Regions from separate parts of the Streptomyces lusitanus genome, predicted to be linked through region 1. Evidence: riboswitches for the same ligand, from Rfam matches in the RefSeq annotation. Region 1 holds a riboswitch; the other holds the start of a gene.
The links. Region 1 has a riboswitch for thiamine pyrophosphate ahead of ACFOSY_RS09200 (thiamine ABC transporter substrate-binding protein). Riboswitches for the same ligand answer to the same signal wherever they lie in the genome.

Region 1 (7,937 bases):
ATCGAGCGTCTCATTGGAGGAGTTGTCGAAGTTTTTCCAGCCAATTCGATTGATTGCAGACTCGTCCCCGGCAAAAAAGTCTCTATAGCCGACGAGAATGTCATGATAGTGCTGCAATATTGACCAACTGTCCTCATTCCAAACATCGAGAGCGAGCAAGCGATCACAAAAGCGACTCGCTAGGGTATTAATTATATCCTCTCTGTCGTCGAACCATTCAGAGATGGCAGTGTACTGGTAGGTTGCCATGTTGAATAGGTGCATAAGTTTGGCCCTCTTCCCGTACTGCCTGAGAAGTGCCATAGCGGGAGGAGTTGGAACTCTATTGACTAGCGGGATGTACATCCGCTTAGTCCCTCTGCTTCGCCATTCTGGGTCATCGAAATTGAGAACTCTATCGATGTAGTCAGTCAGGTTGACGACGTATACCTCGTTGCGATCCAGGGGGACCAGAAATAGGACGACTGCAACGCTAGCGCCCATGGCCTCGACTGTGAGCAGTTCATCGACTTCCATGTCATAGGTGATTGCATCGAACCGCACCGCCCATGGTTCATCTCCTTCCTTCCTGCTGGACAGCATCTCTCGACCTAGCAATGGGTTAGAGCGTTGAACCGCCACCTTGGTCGCAATGTTGCTCTTATTGATTGATTTCAACTGGAAGAAGATGTGTTCACCCAGAGTCTCGAAACTCTCGCCATCATCGCCTACGGGCTCGAAAATCTCCACGGTGCCGTCAATGCCGTAATCGGGTGCGTATTCGTGAAGCACCCACTCCCGCGGTAGCGTGGAGCGCAATAGTGCGCCAGAATCATCTTCCATTACGTGCCTGAAATTGCGACGCTTCTTGTGGGCCATCTTGAATCCCCACTGTCGGTGATGTTCTTCGGCGGTCCCGGAGCGAGGTGTTCCTCAGGGCCGACCCATACGCGACTGATCATGCCGAACGGACGGTGGGCTGGGACACGGTTTCACCGCATCACGGTCCCCGACTCACCCCGCTCGCGTCGGCCAGCCGGAACCCAGGCTCACCTGGCGACCTACAGGCAGGTTGGGCCGTCTCTGGGCCGTCCGAGGCCGCTCAAGGGCGACCAACGACGACCACCACCGACAGGTGTGGCAGCCGACACCCGCAGGTCACCCATCTGGATCTGCGACACTGGTACAGCCATGCCTAAGCCCGGAGAACTTACATTCGTCGCGCCGCGCGGAGCCAAGAAGCCGCCGCGGCATCTTGCCGATCTCACGCCTGCCGAGCGCAAGGAAGCGGTTGCCGCGGTCGGTGAGAAGCCGTTCCGTGCCAAGCAGCTCTCGCAGCACTACTTCGCGCGGTACGCGCACGATCCGGAGCAGTGGACCGACATCCCCGCCGGCTCGCGCGGGAAGCTGCGCGAGGCCCTGCTTCCCGAGCTGATGAGCGTCGTGCGGCATCTGTCGACCGACCAGGGGACGACCCGCAAGACGCTGTGGAAGCTGTTCGACGGGACGCTCGTCGAGTCCGTGCTGATGCGGTACCCGGACCGGGTCACCATGTGCATCAGCTCGCAGGCCGGGTGCGGCATGAACTGTCCGTTCTGCGCGACCGGGCAGGCGGGTCTGGACCGGAATCTGTCCACCGCCGAGATCGTCCACCAGATCGTGGACGGCATGCGGGCGCTGCGGGACGGCGAGGTCCCCGGCGGGCCCGCGCGGCTCAGCAACATCGTGTTCATGGGCATGGGCGAGCCCCTCGCCAACTACAACCGCGTCGTCGGCGCCGTCCGCCGGCTCACCGACCCCGAGCCGGACGGGCTGGGGTTGTCGCAGCGCGGGATCACCGTGTCCACGGTGGGGCTGGTCCCGGCCATTCACCGGTTCTCCGACGAGGGCTTCAAGTGCCGGCTGGCGATCTCGCTGCACGCCCCCGACGACGAGCTGCGCGACACCCTCGTCCCCGTGAACACGCGGTGGAAGGTGCGCGAGGTGCTCGACGCCGGGTTCGAGTACGCGGCGAAGTCCGGGCGCCGGCTGTCCATCGAGTACGCGCTGATCCGGGACATCAACGACCAGGCGTGGCGCGGTGACCGGCTGGGGCGGCTGCTCAAGGGGCGTCCCGTGCACGTCAACCTCATCCCGCTCAACCCGACGCCCGGGTCCAAGTGGACGGCGTCGCGGCCCGAGGACGAGAAGGCGTTCGTCGAGGCGATCGCCGCGCACGGTGTGCCGGTCACGATCCGGGACACCCGTGGGCAGGAGATCGACGGGGCGTGTGGTCAGCTCGCCGCCACCGAGCGGTAGTCTGACCGGCGTCAACACATCTGCATATTCCGACAGGGGAGCGCCACAGCGCTGAGAGTGCGGCACCGGCCGCAGACCCTCCGAACCTGGCCCAGGTCATTCTGGGTAGGGAGATCGGTCATCACTCGAGCTGTTGCGCCCTGCCCGGCACCCCGCCCAGGGGTTCCGGGCAGGGCCGCGTCTCTTCCTGGTCACTCCAGGAGGAATCAAGTGGGCATCACCAAGAAGGCCACGGTCCTGGCCGTCGGGCTGGGGCTCGTCACGCTGTCCGCCTGCGGGTCGTCCGGCGGGGACGACAGCGGCGGCACCGGCGGCTCCAGGACCGTGACCCTCGTCAGTCACAACTCGTGGGCCGTGTCCGAGGACGTCGTCGCCGCCTTCGAGAAGCAGTCCGGCTACAAGCTCAAGGTCCTCGAGGACGGCGACGCCGGCCAGGCCGTGAACAAGGCGATCCTGACCAAGGACAACCCCCAGGGCGACGTCTTCTTCGGCGTCGACAACACCCTGCTCTCCCGCGCCCTCGACAACGGGCTGTTCCAGTCCTACGAGGCCAAGGGGTCCGACCGGATCAGGCCCGAGTACCGGGTCGACGAGGACCAGCACCGGGTCACCCCCGTCGACACCGGCGACATCTGCGTCAACTACGACAAGGCGTGGTTCGAGCAGAAGAAGCTGACCCCGCCGAAGACCTTCGACGACCTGGCGAAGCCGGCGTACAAGGACCTCCTCGTCGTCGAGAACGCCGCCACCTCCTCGCCCGGCCTCGGTTTCCTGCTCGGCACCGCCGCCGAGTACGGCGACGACGGCTGGGAGGACTACTGGAAGAAGCTCAAGGCCAACGGCGTCAAGGTCGTCGACGGCTGGGAGCAGGCGTACAACGAGGAGTTCTCCGGCTCGGCCGGCGGCAAGAAGGCCAAGGCCGACCGGCCGCTCGTCGTGTCGTACGCCTCCTCCCCGCCCGCCGAGGTGATCTACGCCGACCCGCGGCCGGACACCGCGCCCACCGGCGTCGCCGAGGGCACCTGCTTCCGGCAGGTCGAGTACGCGGGCCTGCTGAGCGACGCGAAGAACCCCGAGGGCGGCAAGGCGCTGCTGGACTTCATGGCCGGGCAGACCTTCCAGGAGGACATGCCGCTCAACATGTTCGTCTACCCGGTGCGCGAGGGCGCGCAGGTGCCCGAGGAGTTCGTGAAGTTCGGGCCCCAGGCGAAGCAGCCGCGGACCATGGACCCGGCGAAGATCTCCGAGAACCGTGACCAGTGGGTCAAGTCGTGGACCTCGCTCGTACTGAAGTGAGCCCGCGCCGCCCCGGCCGGTGGCGCCGGAACGCGGCCCGGCTCGGCCTGATGGCCGTGCCGGGCGCGTTCTTCGCCGTCTTCTTCGCCTACCCGGTCGCCGCGATCGTCGCCCGGGGGCTGAAGGCCGACGGCGGCTGGCAGCCGGGGCGGATCGCGGACGTGCTGGCCCAGTCCGACATCCGTCAGGTGCTGTGGTTCACCACCTGGCAGGCCCTCGTCTCCACGGCCCTCACCCTGGTGATCGCCCTGCCCGGCGCCTACGCCCTGGCCCGCTTCGACTTCCCCGGCAAACAGGTGCTGCGGGCGGTGATCACCGTGCCGTTCGTGCTGCCGACGGTCGTCGTCGGCACCGCGTTCATGGCGCTCGTCGGGCGCGGCGGGCTGCTCGACGAGCTGTGGGGCGTACGCCTCGACACCACGGTCTGGGCGATCCTCCTCGCGCACGTCTTCTTCAACTACGCCGTCGTCGTCCGCACCGTCGGCGGGCTGTGGGCGCAGCTCGACCCGCGGCAGGAGGAGGCCGCGCGGATGCTCGGCGCCTCCCGTCTCACCGCCTGGCGCACCGTCACCCTCCCGGCGCTCGCGCCCGCCGTGGCCGCCGCCGCGCTGATGGTCTTCCTCTTCACCTTCACCTCGTTCGGCGTGGTGCAGATTCTCGGCGGGCCCACGTTCTCCACCCTTGAGGTGGAGATCTACCGGCAGACCGCCGACCTCTTCGACCTGTCCACGGCCGCCGTCCTCACGCTGATCCAGTTCGTGGCCGTCGGCGCGATCCTCGCCCTGCACGCCTGGACCGTGCGGCGCCGCGAGACCGCGCTGCGGCTGGTCGACGCCTCGGTGACCGCCCGCCGCCCGCGCGGCGCCGGACAGTGGGCGCTGCTCGGCGGGGTCGTCGCCACGGTCGCCGTCCTCCTGCTGCTGCCGCTCGCCGTGCTGGTGCAGCGTTCCTTCGGCGACGCCGGACTCGCCTACTACCGGGCGCTGACCGAGGCGGACGGCGGGGTGTTCCTGGTCGCCCCCATCGAGGCGATCGGCAACTCCCTGGCCTACGCCGTCGCCGCCACCGCCATCGCCGTGGTGATCGGCGGTCTCGCCGCCGTCGCGCTGACCCGGCGGGACGCGGGACGGCTGGTGCGCGGCTTCGACGCGCTGCTGATGCTGCCGCTCGGCGTGTCCGCGGTGACCGTCGGCTTCGGCTTCCTCATCGCCCTCGACGAACCCCCGTTGGACCTGCGCGCCTCCTGGATCCTGGTGCCGCTCGCGCAGGCGCTGGTCGGCGTCCCCTTCGTCGTACGGACGATGCTGCCGGTGCTGCGGGCGGTGGACGTGCGGCTGCGGGAGGCGGCGTCGGTGCTGGGGGCGTCGCCGTGGCGGGCCTGGCGGGAGGTGGACCTGCCGCTGGTGCGGAGGGCGCTGCTGATCGCCGCCGGGTTCGCCTTCGCGGTGTCCCTGGGGGAGTTCGGGGCGACGGTGTTCATCGCGCGGCCGGACAACCCCACCCTGCCGGTGGCCGTGGCGCGGCTGCTGGGACGGCCCGGGGACCTCAACTACGGGCAGGCGATGGCCCTGTCGACGATTCTGATGATCGTGTGCGCCGTGGCTCTGCTGGTGCTGGAGCGGCTGCGGACCGACCGGACGGGGGAGTTCTAGATGCCCACCGACAGCCCGAGGCCCACGGACAGCCCGAGGCCCACGGACAGCCCGAGGCCCGCGGACAGCCCGACGCCCACGGACAGCCCGACGCCCACGGACAGCCCGACGCCCACGGACAGCCCGACGCCCGCCGACAGCCCGACGCCCGCCGACAGCCTGCTGAGCCTGGAGGCCGCGACCGTCCGCTTCGGCGGGCGTGCCGCGCTGGACGCCGTCGGCCTCGACGTCGCCGAGCACGAGATCGTGTGCGTGCTCGGGCCCAGCGGCAGCGGCAAGTCCACGCTGCTGCGCGCCGTCGCCGGACTCCAGCCGCTGGACGCCGGGCGGGTCCTGCTCGACGGACGGGACCAGGCGGGCGTGCCCGCGCACCGGCGGGGCGTCGGGCTCATGTTCCAGGACCACCAGCTGTTCCCGCAGCGCGACGTGGGCGGCAACGTCGCCTTCGGCCTGCGCATGCACCGCGCGCCGCGCGCCGAACAGACGCGGCGCGTGGCCGAGTTGCTGGACCTGGTCGGGCTGCCCGGGGCGTCCGGGCGGGCCGTCGCCGCCCTCTCCGGGGGCGAGCAGCAGCGCGTCGCGCTCGCCCGCGCCCTCGCGCCCAGCCCGCGGCTGCTGATGCTCGACGAGCCGCTCGGTCAGCTCGACCGGTCGCTCAGGGAGCGGCTCGTCGTCGAACTGCGCGAGCTGTTCGGCCGGCTGGGCACCACCGTGCTGGCCGTGACGCACGACCAGGGCGAGGCGTTCGCCCTGGCCGACCGGGTGGTGGTGATGCGCGACGGGCGGATCGCCCAGTCCGGCACGCCTCTCGAGGTGTGGCAGCGGCCCGCCGACGCCTTCGTGGCCCGCTTCCTCGGTTTCGAGAACGTCGTCGAGGCGTCCGTCGCCGACGGCGTCGCCGTCACCCCCTGGGGCAAGGTGCCGGTGCCCCCGGACGCCCCCGAGGGCACGCGGCCGCTGCTGGTCCGGCCCTCCGGCGTCCGGCTGGTCCCGGCCGGGGAGGGACTGCGCTGCACGGTGACCGCGCGCACCTTCCGCGGCACCCATGTCGCCGTGCGGCTCCAGCCGGAGGACGCGCCCGCGCTGGAGGCGGCCTGCGCCCTGCGGGACGCGCCGGACGTCGGGGACGTCACCGGCGTGGAGTTCGACGGCGCGGAAATCGCTGTCCTGGGCTGATCACCGGTGCCTAGGGTGAGCGGCATGACTCGACTCGCCCACGAACGCTACTGCGACGAGATCGCCCACCAGGTCGGGCAGCTGAGGGCCGTGGTGACCTCCGGCACGGATCTGTCCCGCACCGTGCCGACCACACCCGACTGGTCCGTGGAACAGCTCGTGCGGCACCTCGGCGGCGCCCTGCGCTGGGTGGCCCTGATGGTGCGGACCGGGGCGGAGAAGGAGGCCCCGGAGGAGGACGTGCCGGGCTTCGAGGGGCCCGAGGCGCGCGGTGACGCCGCCGTGCTGGACGCCTGGCTGGCGGAGAGCGGCGACCTGGTCGTCTCCGCGCTGCGGGAGGCCGGGCCGGACGCGCGCGTGTGGAGCTGGGCGGGCACCGACGACGCCGGCTTCTGGGCCCGCCGTATGACCCACGAGGTGACCGTGCACCGCGCGGACGCCACGCTCGCCGCCGGGCTGCCCTACGAGGTCGCGCCGGAGGTGGCCGCCGACGCGGTCGACGAGTGGCTGGAGATCGTGATGTGGGCGCAGCGGACGCTGCCCGACGACGCGGTGCACGGGCTGCGCGGCCCCCTGCGCACGATCCACCTGCACGCCACCGACACCCCGCCCGGCGTGAACGCCGAGTACCTGATCCGGCTGGACGAGGACGGAATCTCCTGGCGCCACGGCCACGAGAAGGCCACGGTCGCCCTGCGCGGGCCGCTCACCTGGGTGCTGCTCGCCTTCTACCGCCGTATCCCGCTGGACGATCCCCGCATCGAGGTGCTCGGCGAGCGCGCGCTGCTCGAAACCTGGCTGGAGCGGGCCACGTTCGGCTGACCGGCCGGCAACGGCGTACGGCCCGCCCCCGGTTCGGGGACGGGCCGCAGGCGGTTCCGTGAGGCGTCAGCGCTGGCTGTTCGCCCCGCGGCGGCGCATGCCGAAGAACACGGCGCCGCCACCGAGGACGACCAGGGCCGCGGCCACACCGGCGATCATGCCGGTGTTGGAGTTGGCGCCGGTCTCGGCGAGGTTGGACTCACCGGCCGGGGACGGGGCGTTGTCCGACGTGTCCGCCGGGGGAGCGCTCTCGCTGGTGCTCTCCGACGGGGCCGGGCTCGGCTCCTCGCTCTCCTCGGCCGGGGCCGAGGTCTCCTCCGACGGCGTGGGCTCGGGGGACGGGGACTCCTCGTCCTCCTTGCACGGCGTCGACGGCGTGGTCAGGTTCGGCTTGATGTCCTCGTCCACGTACGGCTTGGCCGACACGTGGATGCGGTACTCGGCGTTGGGCTTCCAGTCCTCCTCGAAGGTGATGGTCGTGCCCTCCTTGGACCCCTTGACCACCTGCTCGCCGATCTTTTCGATGTCGGCGCCGTTGTTCTGGAGGAACACGGTCACGGTGGCGGGGACGCCGGCCGGGTCGACGTCGGTGACGGTGATGACACCCTTGTCACCTTCGCACTTGGCCTCGGCCGAGAACTCGTTGATGTTGCACGCCGCGGCGTTGCCGGCGGCACCGAGCGCGAGCGCGGCGGCCGCGGAGACGACACCGAG
Region 2 (23,168 bases), on a different contig from region 1:
CGCCGTCGGGGGCGCGGACACTCAGGGACGGGCCCTGACCGGCGGCGGATAAAGTCCCTGGCATGGCACGGATTGCGGTGATCGGCGCCGGCGCGGGCGCGCTGGCTGCCGCCGCCCGGCTGGCCGTCGCGGGCCACCGGGTGGCGGTGTACGAGCGGACGGAGACGTACGGCGGTGCGCTGCGCCGCCGGGAGCGGGACGGGTTCGCCTTCGACACGGGCCCCGGGCTGCTGCCGCTGCCCGCCGTCTACCGGGACCTGTTCGTGAAGACGGGCCGGGAGCCGCTGGAAAGCTGCGTCGAGCTGGTGCAGGCCGACCCGTCGTCGCACCACGTCTTCGCGGACGGCACCCGCGTGTCCCTGCCGAACGCCTCCCGCGCGGGCGTGGTCGCCGCGGTTGAGGAGGCGCTGGGCGCGGACGCGGCGCGGCGCTGGGGCGACTTCCTGGTGCGGGCCCGCGAGGCCTGGGACCGGGCGCGCCGCCCGCTGCTGGAGGAGCCGCTGTGGCCCAACTGGGGAGTGCTGGCCGGGCGCGAGCCCTACCCGGCCGTCCCCCGCCGGCGGCGCTTGCGCCTGCGCACGGCGGCCACGCTTGCCGAGGTCGGTGAGTGGGAGCTGCGCGACCCGCGGCTGCGGGCGCTGCTGGAGAGCCACGCCCTGGCGTTCGGCCTCGACCCGCGGACCACGCCGGCGAGCGCGGCGGTGCTGCCGTACATGGAGCACGCCTTCGGCACCTGGTACGTGCGGGGCGGGCTGCGGGAGCTGGCGCGGGCGGTGTACGAGCGGTGCCTGGCGCGCCGGGTGGAGTTCCGCTTCGGCGCGGAGGTCTCCGCGGTGCGGGAGAAGGACGGCCGGGCGGCGGGCCTGGAGCTCGCCGACGGCACGGTGGTGGATGCGGATCTGGTGATCGCCGGGGTGCACCCCGCCGCGCTGGAGCGGATGTGCGCCGCGCGGCTGCGCGGGGAGGGCGAGGTGCCCGCCCGGCGGGAGGGGGCGAGCCGGACGACGGTGCTGCTGGCGCTGCGCGGCGCCCGCCCGGAGGGCGCCCCCCACCGGACGGTCGTGCACACCCGGGACCGTGAGGCGGAGCTGGACGCGCTGTCCGGCGGCGGGCTGCCCGCCGAGCCGACGGTGACGGTGCTGCGGCCGGACGACCCCGCGCTGGTCCCGGACGCCGGGCACGAGGCCGTGACGGTGACGGCGGTGACGCCCGCCGGGGCGGCCGGCGCCGAGACGTACGAGGAGTACGCGGAGCGGATGGTCACGGCCGCCGCGCGAGCCGTGCCGGATCTGCGGGACCGGCTGCTGTGGCAGGAGGTGCGCACGCCCGAGGACGTCGCGCGGGAGACGGGCGCCGAGGGCGGCGCGGTGCCGGCGCCGGCGCTCGCCGCCGCGGACGGCCGTTTCCTGCACGCGTCCAACAGCACCCGGCTGCCGGGGCTGTTCACCGTCGGCGGCTGGTCGCACCCCGGCGGCGGACTGCCGCACGCGGGGATGTCGGGGGCGCTGGTGGCCGGACTCGTCGTCGAGGGGCCGGACTTCCGCGGCTCGCAGTGAACGCGGGCCGGGGTGCGGGCGGTTGAGAGGGCTTCAGAAGCGGTGCCGTTCAGAAACGGTACTGCTCGTCGTACCCGTTGCCGTTGGTGCCCTGCTGCTGCCCGCCGTCCTGGTACGGGTACTGCTGCTCCGGCGGGAGTTCGCCGCCGTACGGGTCGTCGGCGCTGCGCTGCTGCGGCACCCACAGGCCGCCGGCCGGGGTCTCGCCGCCGTAGCCGCCGTTCGCGTACGGGTCCTGGGCCGCGTAGCCCTGCTGGGCGTACTGCTGGTCCGTGTAGCCCGTGTCGTACGAGCCGCCGCCGTAGGTGGCGTTGCCGATGTACGGGTCGGAGTACGCGGCGTACTGCTGCTGGCCGGTGTCGTAACCCTGCTGCTGTCCGTAACCGGAGTAGTCGTAGGCGTAGTTGGGGTCGGCGGCCTGCGCGGTGGCGGCGTACTGGTCCTGCCCCGGGTACTGGTCCTGGCCGGCGTACTGGTCCTGGCCCGGGTAGCCCTGGTCGCCGTAGACGCCGTAGGAGCCGGTGTCGTCGGGCAGCGGCTGCGGCTCGTAGACGGCGGTGGTCTCCGCGGCCGTCTGCCGGTCGGCGGCGGGGGTGAAGACGTCGTCGCGGTCGTAGTCGTCGTCGGCGCCGTAACCGGCCGTGGCCGGGCCGGGGTCGAACGCGTCGGCACGGTCGCCGGACGCCTCGAGGCCGGTGACCTCCAGGGTCGGTTCCTCACGTCCGCGTCCGCGGCCCTTGGCGGCGGACAGGATCGGCGCGTTGACCGCCCAGCCGGCCTGGAAGCCGCGGCGGAACGACAGCGTGACGTAGGTCTGCCCGACGGCGAAGGCCGCGGCGCCCAGTCCGATCACCACCACGGACGGGATCAGCACGCCGAAGACGACGCCGAGGAACCCGACGAAGGCGAGCAGCCGCCAGCGCAGGCGCGCCTTGTACTGCAGCAGCACCTCACCCAGCAACCACAGCGCGACGATGCCGAACGCGATGTAGAGGACCGTCCAGCCCATGTACGCCCCTCTCCCAGTGGTCGTTACGCAGTGTGTCGTATGTGCGTGCGACCGGTCTAGGCCTGCGGCGGGTGGTGCAGACCCAGGTTCTCGTAGATTTCCAGCGTCGCCGTGGAGTTGTTGAGCGTGATGAAGTGCAGACCGGGCACTCCTTCGGCCAGCAGCCGTGCGCAGAACTCCGTGGCGAAGTCGATACCGATGGAGCGTACCGCCGCCGGATCGTCCTTCGCTGTGAGGATCCGCTCTTTGAGGGCGTCGGGGAACACCGCATTACTCAGCTTTGGCAACCGTTCCAGCATCTTCACGCTGGTCACAGGCATGACCTCGGGAATCACGGGCGTCTCGCAGCCCGCCGCGTCGACTCGGTCACGCAGCCGCAGGTACGACTCGGGCTGGAAGAACATCTGCGTGATCGCGTAGTCCGCGCCGGCCCGGCACTTGTCGACGAAGTGCGCCACGTCGGTGTCCCAGTCCGCGGACCGCGGGTGCATCTCGGGGAAGGCGGCGACGCCCACGCAGAAGTCGCCCGACTCCTTGATGAGTCGCACCAGTTCGGCCGCGTAGGTGAGGCCCTGCGGGTGCGGCACCCAGTCGGCCATCGGGTCGCCGGGCGGGTCGCCGCGCACGGCGAGCATGTTGCGGATCCCGGCGTCGGCGTACTGGCCGATGATGTTGCGCAGTTCGGCGACGGAGTGCTCCACCGCCGTGAGGTGGGCGACCGGGGTGAGGGTGGTGTCGGCGGCGATCTGCTCGGTCGCCTTCACCGTGCCGGCCCGGGTGGAGCCGCCCGCACCGTAGGTGACGGAGACGAAGCTGGGCGCGACGGCCTCGATCCTGCGGAGCGCGTTCCAGAGGTTCCGCTCGCCCTTCTCCGTCTTCGGGGCCCAGAACTCGAACGAGTACGTCGTCTTCCCGCCGGCGAGCATGTCGCGCACGGTGGGTGCGCGGTCCGTCCTGGTGGATGCGGTTCCGAGGGCCATACGGGCAGCGTAGCCACGGGTCGGCGGACCCCCAACCAGAAGCGGGATATTTGTCTGATTTGCCGCCTTGGTGTCCACAGTGTGGACAAACTTGAGACGCCGGTGGCGTCGGAGTCAGCCGGCGTCGCTGGCTTCCCGCACACGGCGGGCCAGCTCGGCGGCCGCGGCGCCCGGGTCGTCCGCCTCGGTGAGGGCGCGGACCACGACCACGCGGCGGGCGCCGGCGTCCAGCACCTGGTCGAGGTTGGCGAGATCGATGCCGCCGATCGCGAACCAGGGGCGGTCGGTGCCGAGGGCGGCGGTGTACCGGACGAGGTCCAGGCCGGGGGCGGGGCGGCCGGGCTTGGTGGGAGTGGGCCAGCAGGGGCCGGTGCAGAAGTAGTCCACGCCGGGCTGGACGGCGGCCGCGGCGGCCTCGGACTCGGCGTGGGTGGAACGGCCGATCAGGATGTCGTCGCCGAGGATCGCGCGGGCGGCGGGCACGGGCAGGTCGCCCTGGCCGAGGTGGAGGACGCCGGCGCGGGCGGCGTGGGCGACGTCGGCGCGGTCGTTGACCGCGAGCAGCTTGCCGTGGCGGGCGCAGGCGTCGGCGAGGACCGCGAGGTGCTCGAGTTCCTCGGCGGCCTCCATGCCCTTGTCTCGCAGCTGGACGATGTCGACGCCGGCCGCGAGCACGGCGTCGAGGAACTCGGGGAGGTCGCGTTGGCGCCGGCGGGCGTCGGTGCACAGGTAAACGCGGGCCTCCGCGAGCCGGTTACGCGGACTGTCGTCACGCGGACTATCTGACATGGGGTCCCCCCGGGGTCGTCTCGTAGGCGCATCCGTCGCCGGCCCGCCGCCGGAACCATATGCGGTGGGGTTCGCTACGGGGCGCGCCCCCGCCGCCTGCGGGCAGTCGTGCCGCTTGGGGCGGCACGGGTGGGCGCAGGCGGCACCCCTTCAGCGGGCCTGCGCCCCACCCCGTACGGCCACCGGGGTGCCGGGGACTCTTGCACGCCGGGTGCGGGTCGCACGGGGCTGGTCGCGCAGTTCCCCGCGCCCCTGAAGGGGCGCTGCCCCCTGCCGACTGCGGGCAGTCGTGCCGCTTGGGGCGGCACGGGTGGGCGCAGGCGGCACCCCTTCAGCGGGCCTGCGCCCCACCCCGTACGGCCACCGGGGTGCCGGGGGCTGTTGCACGCCGGGTGCGGGTCGCACGGGGCTGGTCGCGCAGTTCCCCGCGCCCCTTCAGGGCGTCGCACCCCGCGGGGTCAGACGGCGAGGGCCTGGGCTCGGCGTTTCACCTCCGTGCCGCGGTTCTCCGCGAGAGCCTGCGCGGGCGTGCCCGGCAAGCTGGGGTCGGGGGTGAAAAGCCACTCCAGCATCTCCTCGACCGTGAACCCGTCGTCCCGCAGGAGCGTCAGCGTTCCGGTCAGGCCCTTGACGACCTTGTCCTCGTCGATGAAGGCGGCGGGAACGTGCAGCGCACGGTTCTCACCCCGGCGTACGGCGATGAGCTGGCCCTCCTTGACCAGCTGCCGGACGCGCGTCACCTCGACGCCGAGCTTCTCGGCGATGTCGGGGAGAGTGAGCCAGGCGGGGACGAGAGCATCGATCTTTGCGTCAATCTCGGTCACGGGACAAGCCTGCCACCTGCCACCGACAGTCGGAAGCCAGGCCCGTCCCACCGGGCGGACGCGTCGCCCCGGATTCCGCCGGCAAGGTGTCAGGCCGCCGCCGACTTCAGCGGTCGCGCCGGGTCCGCCACCCGCTCCGCGTCCAGCGCGGCGCCCGACTCGATCAGCCGCCGCCCCTGCGCCAGGTCCCGGGGCCGCCCGACCGCGAGCAGCGCGACCAGCCGGTCCCCGCGCAGCCAGCAGACGCTCCACGCCGGGTCGGCGGGGTCCCCGCGCCACACCGTGCGGTCGGCGTCCGCGTGATGCCCGGCGTACTGCACGAACCGCCCGAACTGCTCCGACCAGAAGTACGGCACGGGGTCGTAGACCTCGCGCGCCTCGCGCCCCTCGCCGACGATGTTCGCGGCGACCGTGCGCGGCCCCTGGAGGGCGTTGTCCCAGTGGTGGACGAGGAGGCGCTCGCCGTAGCGGGCGGACGGGAAGGAGGCGCAGTCGCCGACGGCGTACACGTCGGGCAGGGAGGTCGCCAGGTGCGCGTCGGCGACGACCTCGCCGTGGGTGCCGAGGGCGATCCCGGAGCCGGCCAGCCAGGCCGTGGCGGGGCGGGCGCCGATGCCGACGACGACCGCGCCGGCGGGCAGCCGGGTGCCGTCGTCGAGGAGCACGGCGCCGGGCTCGACGCGCGCCACGCGCGCGTGGGTGCGCAGCGTGACGCCGGCCTCGGCGTACCAGGCGGTCATCGGCGCGGCCACCGCCGCGGGCAGCACCCCCGCGAGCGGCCGTTCCTCGGCCTCCACGACGGTGACCGCGCAGCCCGCCTCACGGGCCGCCGTGGCGAACTCCGCGCCGATCCAGCCCGCGCCCACCACCACGATGTCGTGCTGCGCCGCGAGCACCGGCCGCAGCCGTTCGGCGTCGTCGAGGGTGCGCAGCAGGTGCACCCCGGGGACGCCCTCCGCGCCGGGCAGCCGCAGCGGTTCCGCGCCGGTGGCGATCACCAGCACGTCGTACGGGACGGGCCCGGCCTCCGTGTCCAGCTCGTGGTCGCCGGGGCGCAGGCCGGTCACCTCGCAGCCCAGCCGCAGCGCGACGCCCAGCTCCTCGAAGTCCACGTCGAAGGCGGAGCTCTCGGCGGTGCCGAGCAGCACCGCCTTGGACAACGGCGGCCGGTCGTACGGCTGGTGGGGCTCCGCCCCGATCAGCGTCACCTCGCCGGTGAAGCCCCGCTCCCGCAGCGCCGCCGCGGTCTGCACGCCCGCCATGCCCGCGCCCGCCACCACGGCCCGGCGCGGCGCGGCCCCTCCCTGTTCCTGCGTCTGCTCGCTCACCCGCTCACCATAGACACCCGTGCCCGCCGCGCCGGAGGGCTGCCGCGCGGGGTCCCTTACGGGTGCGGCGCGGCGCGGGCTAGGGTGGCCCGCGTACACGCACTCGCGGGAGCCCGGACGCACCGGGCTGAGAGGGAGGCTGGCGGCCTCCGACCGTACGAACCTGATCCGGGTCATGCCGGCGAAGGGAGGGGCTGGACGCCCATGTCGCCCACGCGTACCGCAGACGTCCTCGTCGTCGGGGGCGGGATCATCGGTCTGGTGACGGCCTGGCGGGCCGCGCAGGCCGGGCTCGCCACGGCCGTCGTGGACCCCGATCCGGGCGGGGGCGCCGCCCGGGTGGCGGCCGGGATGCTGGCCGCCGTCACCGAGCTGCACCACGGCGAGCAGACGCTGCTCGGCCTGAACCTGGCCTCGGCGCGCCGCTATCCCGACTTCGCGGCCGAGCTGACCGACCGTACCGGCCAGGACCTCGGCTACCGCCGCTGCGGCACCCTCGCCGTGGCGCTGGACGCCGACGACCGCGCCCATCTGCGTGAGCTGCACGCCCTGCACCAGCGCTCCGGCCTGGACTCGCAGTGGCTGACCGGACGGGAGTGCCGGCGCCTGGAGCCGATGCTCGCGCCGGGTGTGCGCGGCGGGCTGCGGGTGGACGGCGACCACCAGATCGACCCGCGCCGGCTGGCGTCCGCGCTGGTGACCGCCTGCGAGCTGTCCGGCGTCACCCTGCACCGCGCCTGGGCCGAGCGGCTCGTCGTCACGGGCGACCGGGCGCGCGGCGTCGTCACCGCGGCCGGTGAGGAGCTGGCCGCGGGGCAGGTGGTGCTGGCCGCGGGCAGCTGGAGCGGGCGGCTGGCGGGCGTCCCCGCGGAGGTGCTGCCGCCGGTGCGGCCGGTCAAGGGGCAGGTGCTGCGGCTGACCATGCCGGACCTCCCCGAGCCGTTCCTGAGCCGCACGGTGCGGGCGGTGGTGCGCGGCAGCCACGTCTACCTGGTGCCGCGCGAGAGCGGCGAGCTGGTGATCGGCGCGACCAGCGAGGAGATGGGCTGGGACACCACGGTCACCGCGGGCGGCGTGTACGAGCTGCTGCGCGACGCCCACGAGCTGGTGCCGGGCCTCACCGAGCTGCCGCTCACCGAGACGACCGCCGGACTGCGCCCCGGCTCCCCCGACAACGCGCCGCTGCTCGGCCCGACCGGCCTGGACGGGCTGCTGCTGGCCACCGGTCACCACCGCAACGGCGTGCTGCTGACGCCCGTCACCGGCGACGCCATGGCGCGGGTGCTGGCCACCGGCGAGCTGCCCGACGAGGCCCTCCCGTTCACCCCCCGGCGCTTCGGCGCCCCCGTCCTCGCGGAGCAGTCCGTATGAACGCCCCGGTCCCCACGGTCACCGTCACCGTCAACGGCGAGCCCCGCCGGTTCCCGCCCGGCACGGCCCTGGACCTCGTCGTCAGGTCGCTCACCGCGGCCCCCTCCGGGGTGGCCGCCGCCCTCAACGAAACCGTCGTCCCGCGCGCGCAGTGGCCCGCCACCCCCCTGTCCGAAGGGGACCGGGTGGAGGTCCTCACCGCCGTCCAAGGAGGCTGACCATGGCCGACGATCCCCTTGTCCTCGGCGGCCGGACCTTCACGTCCCGGCTGATCATGGGCACCGGCGGGGCGCCGAGTCTCGACGTGCTGGAGCGGGCGCTGGTGGCGTCCGGCACCGAGCTGACGACCGTCGCCATGCGGCGGGTGGACCCCTCGGTGCAGGGGTCGGTGCTGTCGGTGCTGCGGAAGCTGGGTGTGGAGGTGCTGCCGAACACGGCCGGCTGCTTCACCGCGGGGGAGGCCGTGCTCACCGCGCGGCTGGCGCGGGAGGCGCTGGGCACGGACCTGGTGAAGCTGGAGGTCGTGGCGGACGAGCGGACCCTGCTGCCGGACCCGGTGGAGCTGCTGGACGCGGCGGAGACGCTGGTCGACGACGGGTTCACGGTGCTGCCGTACACCAACGACGACCCGGTGCTGGCGCGGAAGCTGGAGGACGTCGGGTGCGCGGCGGTGATGCCGCTGGGCTCGCCGATCGGCTCGGGGCTCGGCATCCGCAACCCGCACAACTTCGAGCTGATCGTGGAGCGGGCGGGCGTGCCGGTGATCCTGGACGCGGGCGCGGGCACCGCGTCGGACGCGGCGCTGGCGATGGAGCTGGGCTGCGCGGGCGTGATGCTGGCGTCCGCCGTGACCCGGGCCCAGGAGCCGGTGCTGATGGCGTCGGCGATGCGGGGCGCGGTGGAGGCGGGGCGGCTCGCGCGGCGGGCGGGGCGCATCCCCCGGCGCCACTTCGCGCAGGCGTCCTCGCCGGTGGAGGGCCGGGCCGCGCTGGACCCGGAGCGGCCCGCGTTCTGACCCACGCTCCACCCCGACCCGCGTCCCGCCCCCGTCCCGACCGCTGCCGGGCCGCGACCCGGCCGCGTCCCGGACTGCGGGCGGGCCGTTATCCGGAGGCGGCTCCCCAGCCGCGATCCGGACCGGCCACGACCCGCGAGCCGCCCGCGGTCCTGACGCGCCACGGCCCACCGCCCGGGTGTGGCCCGGACGCGTCATGACCCGGGGTCGGCCGTGACCAGGACCGGCCACGACCCGCGAGCCGGCCCCGATCCCCACGCGCCACGGCCCGCGCGTCGGCCGTGCTTCGGGCCCGGCCGGCCGGGCGTGATCCGGACGTGTCACGGCCCGTCGGCCGGCCCTCGTTCGGACGCGGTCGGGTAACACAGGTCACAGGTCCGCTCCAACGGCGGTTGAACGGGCCGGGGCTGTCGTCGCGGACTCGTAGACTCGCTGCGTGGACACGACCCTTCAGGACCCGCTGGTCGGGCAGGTGCTCGACGGCCGCTACCGCGTCGAGGCGCGGATCGCCGTCGGCGGGATGGCCACGGTCTACCGGGCCCTGGACACCCGCCTCGACCGCATCCTCGCGCTCAAGGTGATGCACCCCTCGCTGGCCTCCGACGCCGGCTTCGTGGAGCGCTTCATCCGCGAGGCGAAGTCCGTCGCCCGGCTGGCCCATCCGAACGTCGTCCAGGTCTTCGACCAGGGCGCCGACGGTGGGTACGTCTACCTGGCGATGGAGTACATCGCGGGCTGCACCCTGCGGGACGTGCTGCGCGAGCGCGGGGCGCTCCAGGCGCGGGCCGCGCTGGACATCCTGGAGCCGGTGCTGGCCGCGCTGGGCGCCGCCCACCGGGCGGGGTTCGTGCACCGCGACATGAAGCCGGAGAACGTGCTGATCGGGGACGACGGCCGGGTCAAGGTCGCCGACTTCGGGCTGGTCCGCTCGGTGGACACGGTCACCAACACCTCGGGCACCGTGCTGGGCACGGTGTCGTACCTGGCCCCGGAGCAGATGGAGCACGGCACCGCCGACCCCCGGGTCGACGTGTACGCCTGCGGCATCCTGCTGTACGAGATGCTGACCGGCGAGAAGCCGCACGACGGCGACTCGCCCGCGATCGTCCTCTACAAGCACCTCCACGACGACGTGCCGCCGCCCTCCGCGGTGGTGCCCGGTCTGGCGCCCGCGCTGGACTCCCTGGTCGCGGCGGCGACCGCGCGCGCCCCGGAGGCCCGCCCGGCCGACGCGGTGGCGCTGTTCGCGCTGGCCCGCGAGGCGCGCGGCCGGCTCACCGACGAGCAGCTCGACGCGATGCCCCCGCAGGCGGTTTCCTCGGTCCACGACAACGCCGACGACCGCACCAGCGTCATCCCGCGCTCGCTCACCGTGCCGCGCCCCCTTCCCGTGAACGAGGACGACGACGGCGCGGACGGTGTGAACCGCACCAGCCGCTTCCGGTCGCCCCCGCCGCTGCCGCCCCGGCGCCGCACGAGGCTGCGCCGCGGCCCCGCGGCGATCGTCGTGGCCGTGCTGCTGGTGCTGGGGCTGGGCGCGGGCGTCTGGTACATCAACTCCGGGCAGTTCACCAAGGTCCCGCCGGTGCTGTCGAAGACCGAGCAGGAGGCCCGCGACCGGCTCGCCGATGCCGGGCTGGAGGTCGGCGAGGTCACGGAGAAGTACAGCGACACCGTCGAGCGGGGCAAGGTGATCAGCACCGACCCGGCGGCGGGCGCCCGCGTCCGCGGCAGCGCCTCGGTGTCCCTGACCGTGTCCAAGGGCCCGCAGACCGTGCGGGTGCCCGACCTGGACGGCTATCCGCTGGACAAGGCGCGGTCGCTGCTGGAGGACGAGGGTCTGGAGCCGGGCATGGTGACCCGCGAGTTCAGCGACTCCGTGCCCAGGGGCGCGGTGATCTCCACCGGGCCGGGCAAGGGCACCAAGGTCCGGGCGGGCACGGCGGTGGCGCTGACGGTGAGCAAGGGCAGCCCGGTGGACGTGCCCGACGTCACCGGGGACGACCCCGAGGACGCGCGCGCCGAGCTGAAGGAGGCCGGGCTGAAGGTGCGGATCGCCGACGGGCGGGTCCACTCCGAGCACGACGCGGGCCAGGTCGCCCGGCAGTCCCCCGGCTCCGGCGAGGAGGTCGCCGAGGGCGACACGGTCACCCTCACCCTGTCCAAGGGCCCCGAGATGATCGAGGTGCCGGACGTGACCGGCGACAAGGTGGACGAGGCCCGGCGGAAGCTGGAGGAGGCCGGGTTCGCGGTGAAGGAGGACCGCGGCCTGCTGGGCCTGTTCCGCGACACGGTCAAGGGCCAGTCGGTGGACGGCGGCGACACCGCCCCCAAGGGCTCGACGATCACGATCGAGATCGGCTGAGACGGACGGCGGGGGGCCGTCCGGGTGACCCGCTCGTCCGTGACACCCTTGACGGGTGAAGAGTCACCCGTCCGGCCCCGCCCGCAACCCGATCGGCAGTCATGTGCCCGTGGCCGGCGGCCTGCACTCCGTCGGCCTGTCCTACGCCCGTGACCTGGGCGCGGAGACCGTGCAGGTCTTCGTCGCCAACCCGCGCGGCTGGGCCACGCCGGCCGGCAACCCGCTCCAGGACGAGGCGTTCCGCGCGGCCTGCGCCGAGGCGTCGATGCCGGCGTACGTGCACGCCCCGTATCTGATCAACTTCGGGTCCCACACCCCGGCGACCGTGGAGCGGTCGGTGGAGTCCCTGCGGCACTCGCTGCGCCGCGGCCGGGCGATCGGCGCGCTGGGAGTGGTGGTGCACACCGGCAGCGCGACCGGGGGACGGGAGCGCGCGGTGGCGCTGCGGCAGGTACGGGAGCGTCTGCTGCCGCTGCTGGACGAGCTGACCCGCGACGACGACCCGTATCTGCTGCTGGAGCCGACCGCGGGCCAGGGCGCCTCGCTGTGCTCGCTGGTGGAGGACCTGGGCCCGTACGTCGAGGTGCTGGACGCCCATCCGAGGCTCGGGGTGTGCCTGGACACCTGCCATGTCTTCGCGGCGGGGCACGACCTGGCCGGGCCCGGCGGCGCGCACCGCACGCTGGACGAGCTGGTGGCGACCGTCGGCGAGGGGCGGCTGAGGCTGATCCACGCCAACGACTCCGAGGACGTCGTCGGCGCGCACAAGGACCGGCACGCCAACATCGGCGCGGGGCACATCGGCGAGGACGCGTTCCGGGCGCTGATGACGCACCCGGCGACCGCGGGCGTGCCGCTGGTGATCGAGACGCCCGGCGGCAAGGAGGGGCACGCGGCGGACGTGGAGCGGCTGAAGAAGCTCCGCGACGGCTGAGCCGTACGGGCGAACCTGTGGGAGAGGGTCAGAGCTCGGGGCCGTCCCCGGGCTCCTCCTGGTAGGAGTAGCGCTGCTCCTTCCAGGGGTCGCCGAGGTTGTGGTAGCCGCGCTCCTCCCAGAAGCCGCGCCGGTCGGCGGTCATGTACTCGATGCCGCGGACCCATTTGGGGCCCTTCCACGCGTACAGGTGGGGCACGATCAGGCGCAGCGGGAAGCCGTGCTCGGCGGTGAGCAGCTCGCCGTCCTTGTGGGTGGCGAACAGGGTGCGGTCGGAGGTGAAGTCGGCGAGCCGCAGGTTGGAGCTGAAGCCGTACTCCGCCCAGACCATCACATGGGTGACGTCGGGGGCGGGCGGGGCGATCTCCACGACGGTGCGCGCGGGGATCCCGCCCCACTCCGCGCCGACCATGCTGAACTTGGTGACGCAGTGCAGGTCGGCCTCGACGGTGGTGTACGGCAGCGCCGTGAACTCCTCGTGGTTCCAGCAGTGCTTCTCGCCGTCGGCGGTGGCGCCGAAGACGCGGAACTCCCAGCGCTCCGGGCGGAACTTGGGGACCGGCCCGTAGTGGGTGACCGGCCAGCCCTTCTGGAGCCGCTGCCCCGGCGGGAGCTGGAGATCCGCCGCTCCTCGTGTCGCGCGCTCCCCCGATTCGCGTTCCGCCGGCTGACCCATGTCTCCATCCTGACAGACCGGTGGCCATGCCCCTGAACCGGGCCCCGCAGATTCGGTCATTCAGTGCCAGAACCGGCCAAGTATGGAATTACTTACTAAGTCAAGACTTACTGGACGATCTTTATCACCGGTGCAATCATGCGCCCCGACCCGCACATTTCCCCCACGCGGAAGGAGCCCGTGCCATGCAGGGCGATCCCGAGGTCATCGAGTTCCTCAACGAGCAGCTGACCGCCGAGCTGACGGCGATCAACCAGTACTTCCTGCACTCCAAGCTCCAGGACCACAAGGGCTGGTACAAGCTGGCCCAGTACACCCGCGACGAGTCCTTCGACGAGATGCGCCACGCCGAGCTGCTCACGGACCGCATCCTGCTGCTGGACGGCCTGCCGAACTACCAGCGGCTGTTCCACGTCCGCGTCGGGCAGACGGTCACCGAGATGTTCCGGGCCGACCGGGAGATCGAGCTCGAGGCGATCGACCGGCTCCGCCGGGGCGTCGAGGTCATGCGCAGCAAGAACGACATCACCTCGGCCAACATCTTCGAGGCCATCCTGGCCGACGAGGAGCACCACATCGACTACCTGGACACCCAGCTGGAGCTGATCGACAAACTGGGCGAGGCGCTCTACCTGTCGACGGTGATCGAGCAGACCCAGCCGGACCCCTCGGGCCCGGGGACGCACGGCTTCAAGTCGCCCTGACGACGACGCCGGAGCACGTGGGAGGCCGCCTAGGCGGCTTCCGGGACCTCCGCGGCGACCTCTGCCGCGAGCGGCTGCTGCCCGCCCTGGTCGACGAGCTGCCGCCGGGGGCAGGCGCCGCGGCCGAGCAGCGCCTGGATGCGCCGGACGCAGCCGCCGCAGTCGGTGCCGGCCTTGCAGGCGGAGGCGATCTGCCGGGGCGTGCAGGCACCGGCTTCCGCGTGACGCTTCACCTGTTCCTCGGTCACGCCGAAGCAGCTGCAGACGAACACGCGGGTCACCTCCCGACGAAGAGCAAGGGTCGTGCCGTACCGACCCTCCGCCGGTGAGGCAAACCTAACCTTACCTGCGCCCTCGAAGGGCACAAAAGGGGGGGTGGGGCGTGATCCCGTGTGAGACACGCCCCACCCCCGACGACCGCCGGGCGGACCGGCCGGTCACTGGTCCCGGTACATCTCCGCGACCAGGAAGGCCAGGTCGAGCGACTGGCTGCGGTTCAGCCGCGGGTCGCACGCCGTCTCGTACCGCTGGTGCAGATCGTCGACGAAGATCTCGTCGCCGCCGCCCACGCACTCGGTGACGTCGTCGCCCGTGAGCTCCACGTGGATGCCGCCCGGGTGGGTGCCCAGCTCCTTGTGGACCTCGAAGAAGCCCTTCACCTCGTCGAGCACGTCGTCGAAGCGGCGGGTCTTGTGCCCGGAGGCGGCCTCGAAGGTGTTGCCGTGCATCGGGTCCGTCACCCACGCCACGGTCGCGCCCGACGCGGTGACCTTCTCCACCAGCTCGGGGAGCCTGTCACGGATCTTGTCCGCGCCCATCCGGACGATGAACGTCAGCCGGCCGGGCTCCCGGTCCGGGTCGAGACGGTCGATGTACTGGAGCGCCTCCTCGGCCGTCGTGGTCGGGCCGAGCTTGATGCCGATCGGGTTGCGGATCCGCGAGGCGAACTCGATGTGCGCGTGGTCCATCTGCCGGGTGCGCTCACCGATCCACACCATGTGCGCCGACACGTCGTACAGCTGCCCGGTCCGGGAGTCCACGCGGGTGAGCGCCGACTCGTAGTCCAGCAGCAGCGCCTCGTGCGACGAGAAGAACTCGACGGTCTTGAACTCCTCCGGCTCCGCGCCGCAGGCCCGCATGAAGTTCAGCGCCTGGTCGATCTCCCGCGCCAGCTGCTCGTAGCGCTGGCCGGACGGCGACGACTTCACGAAGTCCTGGTTCCAGGCGTGCACCTGCCGCAGGTCGGCGTAGCCGCCGGTGGTGAAGGCGCGCACCAGGTTCAGCGTGGACGCCGACGCGTGGTACATCCGCTTCAGCCGCTCGGGGTCCGGGACCCGGGCCTCCTCGGTGAACTCGAAGCCGTTCACCGAGTCGCCCCGGTACGTCGGCAGCGTCACGCCGTCCCGGGTCTCGGTCGGCTTGGAGCGCGGCTTGGAGTACTGCCCGGCGATCCGCCCGACCTTCACCACGGGCACGGAGGCCGCGTAGGTGAGGACGGCGCCCATCTGGAGCAGGGTCTTGAGCTTCGCCCGGATGTGCTCGGCGGACACCGCGTCGAACGACTCGGCGCAGTCGCCGCCCTGGAGGAGGAACGCCTCGCCTCGGGCGACCGCCGCCATACGGGCGCGCAGCTGGTCGCACTCGCCGGCGAACACCAGCGGGGGATACGACTCGAGGTCCGCGATCACATCGCGCAGAGCCTCGGCATCCGGGTACTCGGGCTGCTGCGCCGCGGGCAGGTTTCGCCATGTCGCCTGGGCGGCGACGCTCAGAGAATCAGCGTTCACGGTCACGAGCTCCACACTACGCGGTCGCTCCGGGTGCCTTTCGCCTCGCTCAACCACTGAGACGGCCGCGTCCGGCATCGTGTACCGTGCCTGCCATGTTCGCGCACTCGACCCGCACCTGGTGGTGGACCGCTCATCCGGCGGCCCACTGACTGCGCGTACGCACCGACTTCGCGAAGGCCGCCCGAGGGGCGGCCTTCGGTGTTTCCGGGGCCGTTCCTCACCGCTCACGACAGCGACGAAACGAGGAACACCCATGGACCTGGCACGGCTCCCCCACGACGACCGCCCCTTCGCCCTGCTGCGCCGCCGCACCCCCGGCCACGACCACGACGTCGTGGAGCTGCTGACCGGCCCGGTCAGCGCGCGTGAACGCCTGGCGGACCTGCCGGACGAGGGCCTGGCGCTGGTGCCCTTCCGGCAGATCCGCGAGCGTGGCTTCGACGTGCGCGACGACGGCGCCCCGCTGCTGGTGCTGACCCCCGAGGAGCGGTACGAGTTCCCGCTCGCCGACGCCCTGGCGGCCCTGCCCGCGCACGACGTGCGGGTCGAGGGCGGCGGCTTCGACGTCGGCGACGAGGAGTACGCGCGGATCGTCGGCCGGGTCCTCGACGAGGAGATCGGCCGCGGCGAGGGCGCCAACTTCGTGATCCGCAGAACGTACGAGGGCACGGTGCCCGGGTTCGGGCGGGCCGACGCGCTGGCGCTGTTCCGGCGGCTGCTGGAGGGCGAGCGGGGCGCGTACTGGACGTTCGTCGTCCACACCGGGGACCGGACGCTCGTCGGCGCGAGCCCCGAGGTGCACGTGCGGGCGTCGGGCGGGACGGTCGTGATGAACCCCATCAGCGGCACCTACCGCTACCCGGCCGAGGGCCCGACCCCCGAGCACCTGCTCCGCTTCCTCGCCGACGGCAAGGAGATCGAGGAGCTGTCGATGGTCGTCGACGAGGAGCTCAAGATGATGTGCACGGTCGGCGACCGGGGCGGGGTGGTGATCGGGCCCCGGCTGAAGGAGATGGCGCACCTCGCGCACACCGAGTACGAGCTGCGCGGCCGGTCGTCGCTGGACGTGCGCGAAGTGCTGCGGGAGACCATGTTCGCGGCGACCGTCACCGGATCGCCGGTGCAGAACGCCTGCCGGGTGATCGAACGGCACGAGGCCGGCGGGCGCGGCTACTACGGGGGCGCGCTGGCCCTGCTCGGCCGCGACGAGGGCGGCGCCCGGACGCTGGACTCCCCCATCCTGATCCGCACCGCCGACATCGACGCGGCCGGGCGGCTGCGGGTGCCGGTCGGCGCCACGCTGGTGCGCGGCTCGGACCCGGCCGGCGAGGTGGCGGAGACCCACGCCAAGGCGGCCGGTGTGCTGTCCGCGCTGGGTGTGCGCCCGGGACGGCCGCGCGGTGAGGCGGTGCGGGCGAACCTGGCGGACGATCCGCGGGTGCGGGCCGCGCTGGACGGGCGGCGGGCCTCGCTGGCGCCGTTCTGGCTGCGGATGCAGGAGCGGTCGGAGGAGCTCACCGGGCACGCCCTGGTCGTCGACGGGGAGGACACCTTCACCGCGATGCTCGCCCATGTGCTGCGGGCGGCCGGTCACGAGGTCACCGTGCGCCGCTACGACGAGCCCGGGCTGCGGGAGGCGGTACTGACGCACGAGGGCCCGCTGGTGCTGGGCCCCGGCCCCGGCGACCCCTCGGACACGGCCGACCCGAAGATGCGGTTCCTGCGGGAGCTGACCGCCGAGGTGCTCGCCGGCGGCCGGCACGGCGTGCTCGGCGTCTGCCTCGGACACGAGCTGATCGCGGCCGAGCTGGGCCTGGACATCGTCCGCAAGGAGGTGCCGTACCAGGGGGCGCAGACGGAGATCGACCTGTTCGGGCGGCCGGAGACGGTCGGCTTCTACAACAGCTTCGTGGCGCACTGCGACGAGGAGACCGCGCGGGAGCTGGCCGCCCACGGCGTCGAGGTGAGCCGCGCCGCGAACGGCGAGGTGCACGCGCTGCGGGGGCCGGGGTTCGCCGGCGTGCAGTTCCATCCCGAGTCGGTGCTCAGCCTGAACGGCGCGGGCGTGGTGCGGGAGCTGATGGGTCAGCTGCGCGGTACCAGCACGTTCCCCGAGCGGCGGCCGGCGATGTAGTCGAGGACGTTGTCCAGCGTCGTGGAGACGATCTGCGTGACCGCGTCCGCGGTGTAGTACGCCTGGTGGGACGTGACCAGGACGTTGGGGAAGGTGACGAGGCGGGCCAGGGTGTCGTCGTCGACGGCCTCCAGGGACTTGTCGAGGAAGAAGAGGCCCGCCTCCGCCTCGTACACGTCCAGGCCGACGCCGGTGAAGCGGCCGGCGCGCAGTTCGTCGACGAGCGCGGCGGTGTCGATGAGGCCGCCCCGGCTGGAGTTCACCAGGATCGCGTCGTCCCGCATGGTCTTCAGCGCGGTCGCGTCGATGAGGTGCCGGGTCTCCGGCAGCAGCGGGACGTGCAGGCTGACCAGGTCGGACTCGGCGAGCAGCTCCTCCTTGGGGACGTACGTCAGACCCAGCTCCCGGCAGGCCGGGTTCTCGGCGGCGTCCCAGCCGAGCAGCCGCATGCCGAAGCCGTGGGCGATACGGGCGAACGCCTCGCCGATCTTCCCGGTGCCGAGGATGCCGGCGGTGCGGCCGTGCAGGTCGCGGCCCATCAGCCCGTCGAGACGGAAGTCGAAGTCGCGGGTGCGGGTGGAGGCGCGGACGATGCGGCGGTTGACCGCCATGGCGAGGGTCCAGGCGAACTCGGCGACCGAGTACGGGGAGTAGGAGGAGACGCGGGCGACGGTGATGCCGAGGCGTTCGGCGACGTCGAGGTCGATGTTGTTGAAGCCGGTGGAGCGCTGGGCGACCAGCCGGGTGCCGCCGGCGGCGAGACCGGAGAGGACGTCGGCGCCGAGGTCGCAGTTGACGCTGGTGGAGATGATCTCGTGGCCGGCGGCGATGGGGGCGGTGTCCGTGTTCAGGAAGACGTCGAGGGTGCGGACGGGGTGGTGGGGGGCGAAGGCGCGCTCGACGAGGGGCTTCTCGTCTGCCTGCACGCCGAAGGCGAGGATCTCCACGGACCCCTCCGGGGGTTTGTGCCTGTTTGTTTCCCTGCGGGAAGCTTACGGGGCCGTCGGTGAGCTTGACGTGGGCCGAACGGCCCTCGGTGTCGGTGCGGGGCGGGGGGTGTTGCGCAGCCCGGCGCTTGCGGGGTGCCGCCGCGCCCACCCGTGCCGCCCCAGCGGCACGATTGCCCGCGGCTTGCGTCAGCCGAAGAAGACGCCCACTTCCTCGTAGAGGGATGGCGGGACCGTCTTCAGTTGGGCCGTCGCGTCCGCCATCGGGACGCGGACTATGTTCGTGCCCTGGAGGGCGACCATGGTGCCGAAGTCTCCGTCGCGGACGCAGTCGATGGCGTGGAGGCCGAAGCGGGTGGCCAGCCAGCGGTCGTACGCGCTGGGGGTGCCGCCGCGCTGGACGTGGCCCAGGACCGTGGTGCGGGCCTCCTTCCCCGTGCGCTTCTCGATCTCGAGGGCGAGCCGTTCACCGACCCCGGACAGCCGGACGTGTCCGAAGGCGTCCAGGGACTGGTCCTTGAGCACCAGGTCGCCGTCGCGCGGCACCGCGCCCTCCGCGACGACGACGATCGGCGCGTACGACGCGCGGAACCGTGAGGTCACCCACGCGCACACCTGGTCGACGTCGAAGGGGTGCTCGGGGATGAGGATGACGTTGGCGCCGCCGGCCAGGCCCGAGTGGAGGGCGATCCAGCCGGAGTGGCGGCCCATCACCTCGACGACCAGGACCCGCATGTGGGACTCGGCGGTGGTGTGCAGCCGGTCGATGGCCTCGGTGGCGATGCCGACGGCGGTGTCGAAGCCGAAGGTGTAGTCGGTGGCGGACAGGTCGTTGTCGATGGTCTTCGGCACGCCCACGCAGGGGACGCCGTACTCCTCGGTGAGGCGGGTGGCGACGCCGAGGGTGTCCTCGCCCCCGATGGTGATGAGCGCGTCCACGCCGAGCGCGGCGAGGTTGTCCGTGATCCTGCGGATGCCGTCCCGCTCGTTGAGCGGGTTGGTCCGCGAGGAGCCGAGGACGGTGCCGCCGCGGGGCAGGATGCCGCGCACCGCGGGGATGTCGAGGGGGACGGTGACGCCGTCGAGAGGACCGCGCCAGCCGTCCCGGAACCCGGTGAACTCGTAGCCGTACTCCTGTACGCCCTTGCGGACGACGGCCCGGATGACGGCGTTGAGCCCGGGGCAGTCGCCGCCTCCGGTCAGTACTCCGACCCGCATGGAAGTGTCCCTTCGCCATGGTCGACGGAATGCCGTTCGTTCCCACCTGGCACGGTAAGGGTGACCGGGGTCACATCGACATGGCCGGGACGGTAAATACCGGGATCCGTCCGGGTGTTGGGACGGCTGTCCGGCCGGCTACTCGTCGTCGAGACCGCGCTCGATGGCGTACCGGACGAGTTCCACGCGGTTGTGGAGCTGGAGTTTGCCGAGGGTGTTCTGGACGTGGTTCTGCACGGTGCGGTGCGAGATGACGAGGCGTTCGGCGATCTGCTTGTAGCTCAGGCCCTTGGCGACCAGGCGCAGCACCTCCGTCTCGCGCTCGGTGAGCCGGGGCGCCTTGTGCTCCTCACCGCCGCCGGCTGCGGGCGCGGCCGGTTCGGAGGCGAGGCGGCGGTACTCGCCGAGGACCAGTCCGGCGAGGCCGGGGGTGAACACCGGGTCGCCGTCGGCTGTGCGGCGCACGGCGTCCCGCAGTTCCTCGGTGGACGCGGACTTCAGCAGATAGCCGGTGGCGCCGGACTTCACGGCCTCCAGCACGTCGGCGTGCTCGCCGCTGGCCGAGAGCACCAGGACCCGCACGGTGGGGTCGGCGGCGACGACCTCCTTGCACACCTGCACGCCCGGCTTGGCGGGCAGGTTGAGGTCGAGGACGAGGACGTCGGGCGCGGCGGCCTTGGCGCGGCGCACCGCCTGTTCGCCGTCGCCTGCCGTGGCGACGACCTCGAATCCGGACTCGGAGAGGTCGCGCGCGACGGCGTCCCGCCACATCGGGTGGTCGTCGACCACCATCACCCTGATCGGCGTCGTCCCGTTCATCGCTGTTCCGCCTTCCCCCGCGGGTCGTTCGTCCGCTGCCGGTCCTTCGGCACCCTGAGTTCGACCTCCGTGCCCTGGCCGGGCACCGAGATCACGTCGGCGCTGCCGCCGAGGTCGCGCAGCCTGCCCCGGATGGACAGGGCCACGCCGAGCCGCCCCTCCCCCTCGGCCTGGGCGAGCCGTCCCTCCGGGATGCCGGGGCCGTCGTCCCGGACGGTGACGATCACCTCGTCGGGCTCGTCCTCGACCAGGATCCAGGCGCGGGCCTGCTCCCCGGCGTGCCGGCGGACGTTGTCCAGGGCGGCGCCGACGGCGGCGGCCACCTCGCGCGCGGCCTGTGCGGCGAGGAGCACGGGCGCGCCGGGTTCGGCGAGGCTGACCCGGGACCCGGCGTGCGGGGCGAGCAGGGACCGCAGGTCCACGGGACCGCCGTCCCCGGGCCCGCCGTCCTCCGGCCCGTCCTCCTCCACGGTCCGTACGACGGCGCCCCGGGCGGCGTCCTCGGAGGCGCGGGAGACGGGCACGAGGCCGCCGGAGACCAGGGTGCGCAGCGCCACCTCCTGCTCGCCGGCCATCCGTCCCAGCTCGGCCGCCTCGCCGCCGATGACGGCGCCGCGCCGCTGCACCATCGCCAGCACCTGGAGCACGCCGTCGTGGATGTCCCGGGCGAGCCGCTCCCGTTCCCGGGTGGCGGCCTCGATCTCCAGGGCGCGGGCGAGGGTGAGCTCGGAGGCGCGGGCGACCTCGACGACGTAGCCGATGGCGATGGAGGCGACCCAGACGAGGACGACGTTGTGCACGGTGTCGCGGGCCGGGTTGCCGCGCTCGACCAGGTTGGCGACCGCGACCAGGGTGGAGGCGAGGGCCGCCCAGCGCCAGCCGCCCTTGATGGCGAAGGCGAGCACCGATCCGGCGGTCCAGATGGACGGCAGGGTGGGTCCGCCGTCGTGGACGCGCTCCGCGGCGTCGGCGACCGGGGTGAGCAGGATGCCGGTGAGCGCGACGGCGAGGTCGGCGGCGAGGAAGGGTTTCGTGCAGGCGGCGGCGCTCGCGACCTTGGGGAGGGTGGCGAGGGTCCAGGCGCCGAGGACGGTGAAGTAGGCGACGGCGAGCCAGGGACGGGTGAACTCGTCGTGGGCGGACGCGAACAGGCCGATCGCGTAGATCATGGTCAGCACGCGGTAGCCGGTGAGCGCGCGCCACAGCGGCTGCTCGACCGACATGCGCATGACTTTGTCGCGCCGCGCCATGTTCCCCCCACTCCCCCCGGTGCGTGCCGGGCCCGGCTACCGCTCGGACGGTCCCCCGGTCTCTTCGCGGTCCGTCTGCTCCAGGGCCGCCCTGAGCTTCTCCGCCTGCTCCTTGTCGGCCCGGGCGACGGCGGCCCGGTGGGCCTTCTCCGCCTCCCTCTCGGCCTTCTCCGCTTCCTTCTCCGCCTTGGCCGCCTCGGCGAGCTGCCGCTTCATGGCGGTGGCGTACATGTCGACGTACTCCTGGCCGGACAGCTTCATGATCTCGTACATGACCTCGTCCGTCACGGCGCGCAGGACGAAGCGGTCGTGCTCCATGCCCTGGTAGCGGGTGAAGTCGAGGGGCTTGCCGATCCGGATGCCCGGGCGCATCAGCTTGGGCATGACCTGGCCCGGGGGCTGGATCTTCTCCGTGTCGATCATGGCGACCGGCAGGACCGGCGCCCCGGTGGCCAGCGCCACGCGCGCCAGGCCGCCCGGCTTGCCGCGGTAGAGGCGGCCGTCGGGCGAGCGGGTGCCCTCGGGGTAGATCCCGAACAGCTCACCGCGCTCCAGGACCTCTATGCCGCTCTTGATCGCCGCCTCACCGGCGCCGCGCGCCCCGGAGCGGTCCACGGGAAGCTGGCCGACGCCCTTGAAGAAGGCCGCGGTCATCCTGCCCTTGACGCCCGGGGTGGTGAAGTACTCCGCCTTCGCGATGAAGGTGACCTTGCGGTCCAGCACCGCGGGGAGGAAGAACGAGTCCGAGAAGGACAGGTGGTTGCTGGCCAGAATGGCGGGACCCTCGGCGGGGACGTTCTCCAGGCCCTCCACCCAGGGCCGGAAGGCGAGCTTCAGCGGCCCTCCGATGGCGACCTTCATCGTGCCGTACAACAACCGGGTGCCTCCTGTGCGTGTTGGTCAGACCATATCCCGGAGCGGCGGCGAAGGCCCCGACGGCCCTGGTCGGTGTCAGTGCGGTCGCGTACGGTGAAGGTCCTGCAATCCGAGTGCCGGCTCCGCGCCGGCCGTGACGTCGAGCCGGACCGTCCACGAGTCCCAGGAACAGGAGGCCGAAGGTGCCGCTCCTGACCGGAGCCGAGCCGTTCCGCCACGAGGGCGGGGAGACCGCCGTTCTCCTCTGCCACGGCTTCACCGGTTCGCCCCAGTCCTTGCGCCCGTGGGCGGGTCATCTCGCCGAGCGCGGGCTGACCGTGTCGCTGCCGCTGCTGCCCGGGCACGGCACGCGCTGGCAGGACCTCGGGGTGACCGGCTGGCAGGACTGGTACGCGGAGGTGGACCGCGAGCTGCGGATGCTGCGGGACCGCTGCGCGCGGGTGTTCGTGGCCGGGCTGTCGATGGGCGGCGCGCTGGCGCTGCGGCTGGCGGCGCGCCACGGGGACGCGGTGAGCGGGGTGATGGTGGTCAACCCGGCGAACAAGGTGCACGGGGTGGCCGCGCACGCCCTGCCGGTGCTGCG

Region 2: linked by a shared signal. The riboswitch ahead of thiO (glycine oxidase ThiO) and the one ahead of ACFOSY_RS09200 (thiamine ABC transporter substrate-binding protein) in region 1 are both predicted to bind thiamine pyrophosphate.

Annotation. Positions count from the first base shown of each region.
Region 1 covers NZ_JBHRWL010000005.1:419-8,355, forward strand. Annotated here, with positions in the region: gene ACFOSY_RS09190 (DUF4365 domain-containing protein) at 1-858, opposite strand, end outside; gene rlmN (23S rRNA (adenine(2503)-C(2))-methyltransferase RlmN) at 1,171-2,277, shown strand; TPP riboswitch at 2,302-2,407, shown strand; gene ACFOSY_RS09200 (thiamine ABC transporter substrate-binding protein) at 2,488-3,573, shown strand; gene ACFOSY_RS09205 (ABC transporter permease) at 3,570-5,225, shown strand; gene ACFOSY_RS09210 (ABC transporter ATP-binding protein) at 5,226-6,401, shown strand; gene ACFOSY_RS09215 (maleylpyruvate isomerase family mycothiol-dependent enzyme) at 6,426-7,223, shown strand; gene ACFOSY_RS09220 (LAETG motif-containing sortase-dependent surface protein) at 7,290-7,937, opposite strand, start outside.
Region 2 covers NZ_JBHRWL010000011.1:478,755-501,922, reverse strand. Annotated here, with positions in the region: gene ACFOSY_RS20260 (phytoene desaturase family protein) at 63-1,556, shown strand; gene ACFOSY_RS20255 (SCO2102 family sporulation regulator) at 1,606-2,565, opposite strand; gene metF (methylenetetrahydrofolate reductase [NAD(P)H]) at 2,622-3,545, opposite strand; gene thiE (thiamine phosphate synthase) at 3,660-4,334, opposite strand; gene ACFOSY_RS20240 (Rv2175c family DNA-binding protein) at 4,793-5,158, opposite strand; gene ACFOSY_RS20235 (NAD(P)/FAD-dependent oxidoreductase) at 5,248-6,486, opposite strand; TPP riboswitch at 6,582-6,693, shown strand; gene thiO (glycine oxidase ThiO) at 6,691-7,857, shown strand; gene thiS (sulfur carrier protein ThiS) at 7,854-8,075, shown strand; gene ACFOSY_RS20220 (thiazole synthase) at 8,078-8,872, shown strand; gene pknB (Stk1 family PASTA domain-containing Ser/Thr kinase) at 9,309-11,237, shown strand; gene ACFOSY_RS20210 (deoxyribonuclease IV) at 11,293-12,171, shown strand; gene ACFOSY_RS20205 (sulfite oxidase-like oxidoreductase) at 12,200-12,847, opposite strand; gene bfr (bacterioferritin) at 13,033-13,551, shown strand; gene ACFOSY_RS20195 ((2Fe-2S)-binding protein) at 13,581-13,832, opposite strand; gene ACFOSY_RS20190 (class II 3-deoxy-7-phosphoheptulonate synthase) at 13,989-15,344, opposite strand; gene ACFOSY_RS20185 (trp operon leader peptide) at 15,299-15,490, shown strand; gene ACFOSY_RS20180 (anthranilate synthase family protein) at 15,595-17,475, shown strand; gene ACFOSY_RS20175 (2-hydroxyacid dehydrogenase) at 17,427-18,422, opposite strand; gene ACFOSY_RS20170 (6-phosphofructokinase) at 18,612-19,640, opposite strand; gene ACFOSY_RS20165 (response regulator) at 19,779-20,459, opposite strand; gene macS (MacS family sensor histidine kinase) at 20,456-21,709, opposite strand; gene ACFOSY_RS20155 (lysophospholipid acyltransferase family protein) at 21,746-22,570, opposite strand; gene ACFOSY_RS20150 (alpha/beta hydrolase) at 22,768-23,168, shown strand, end outside.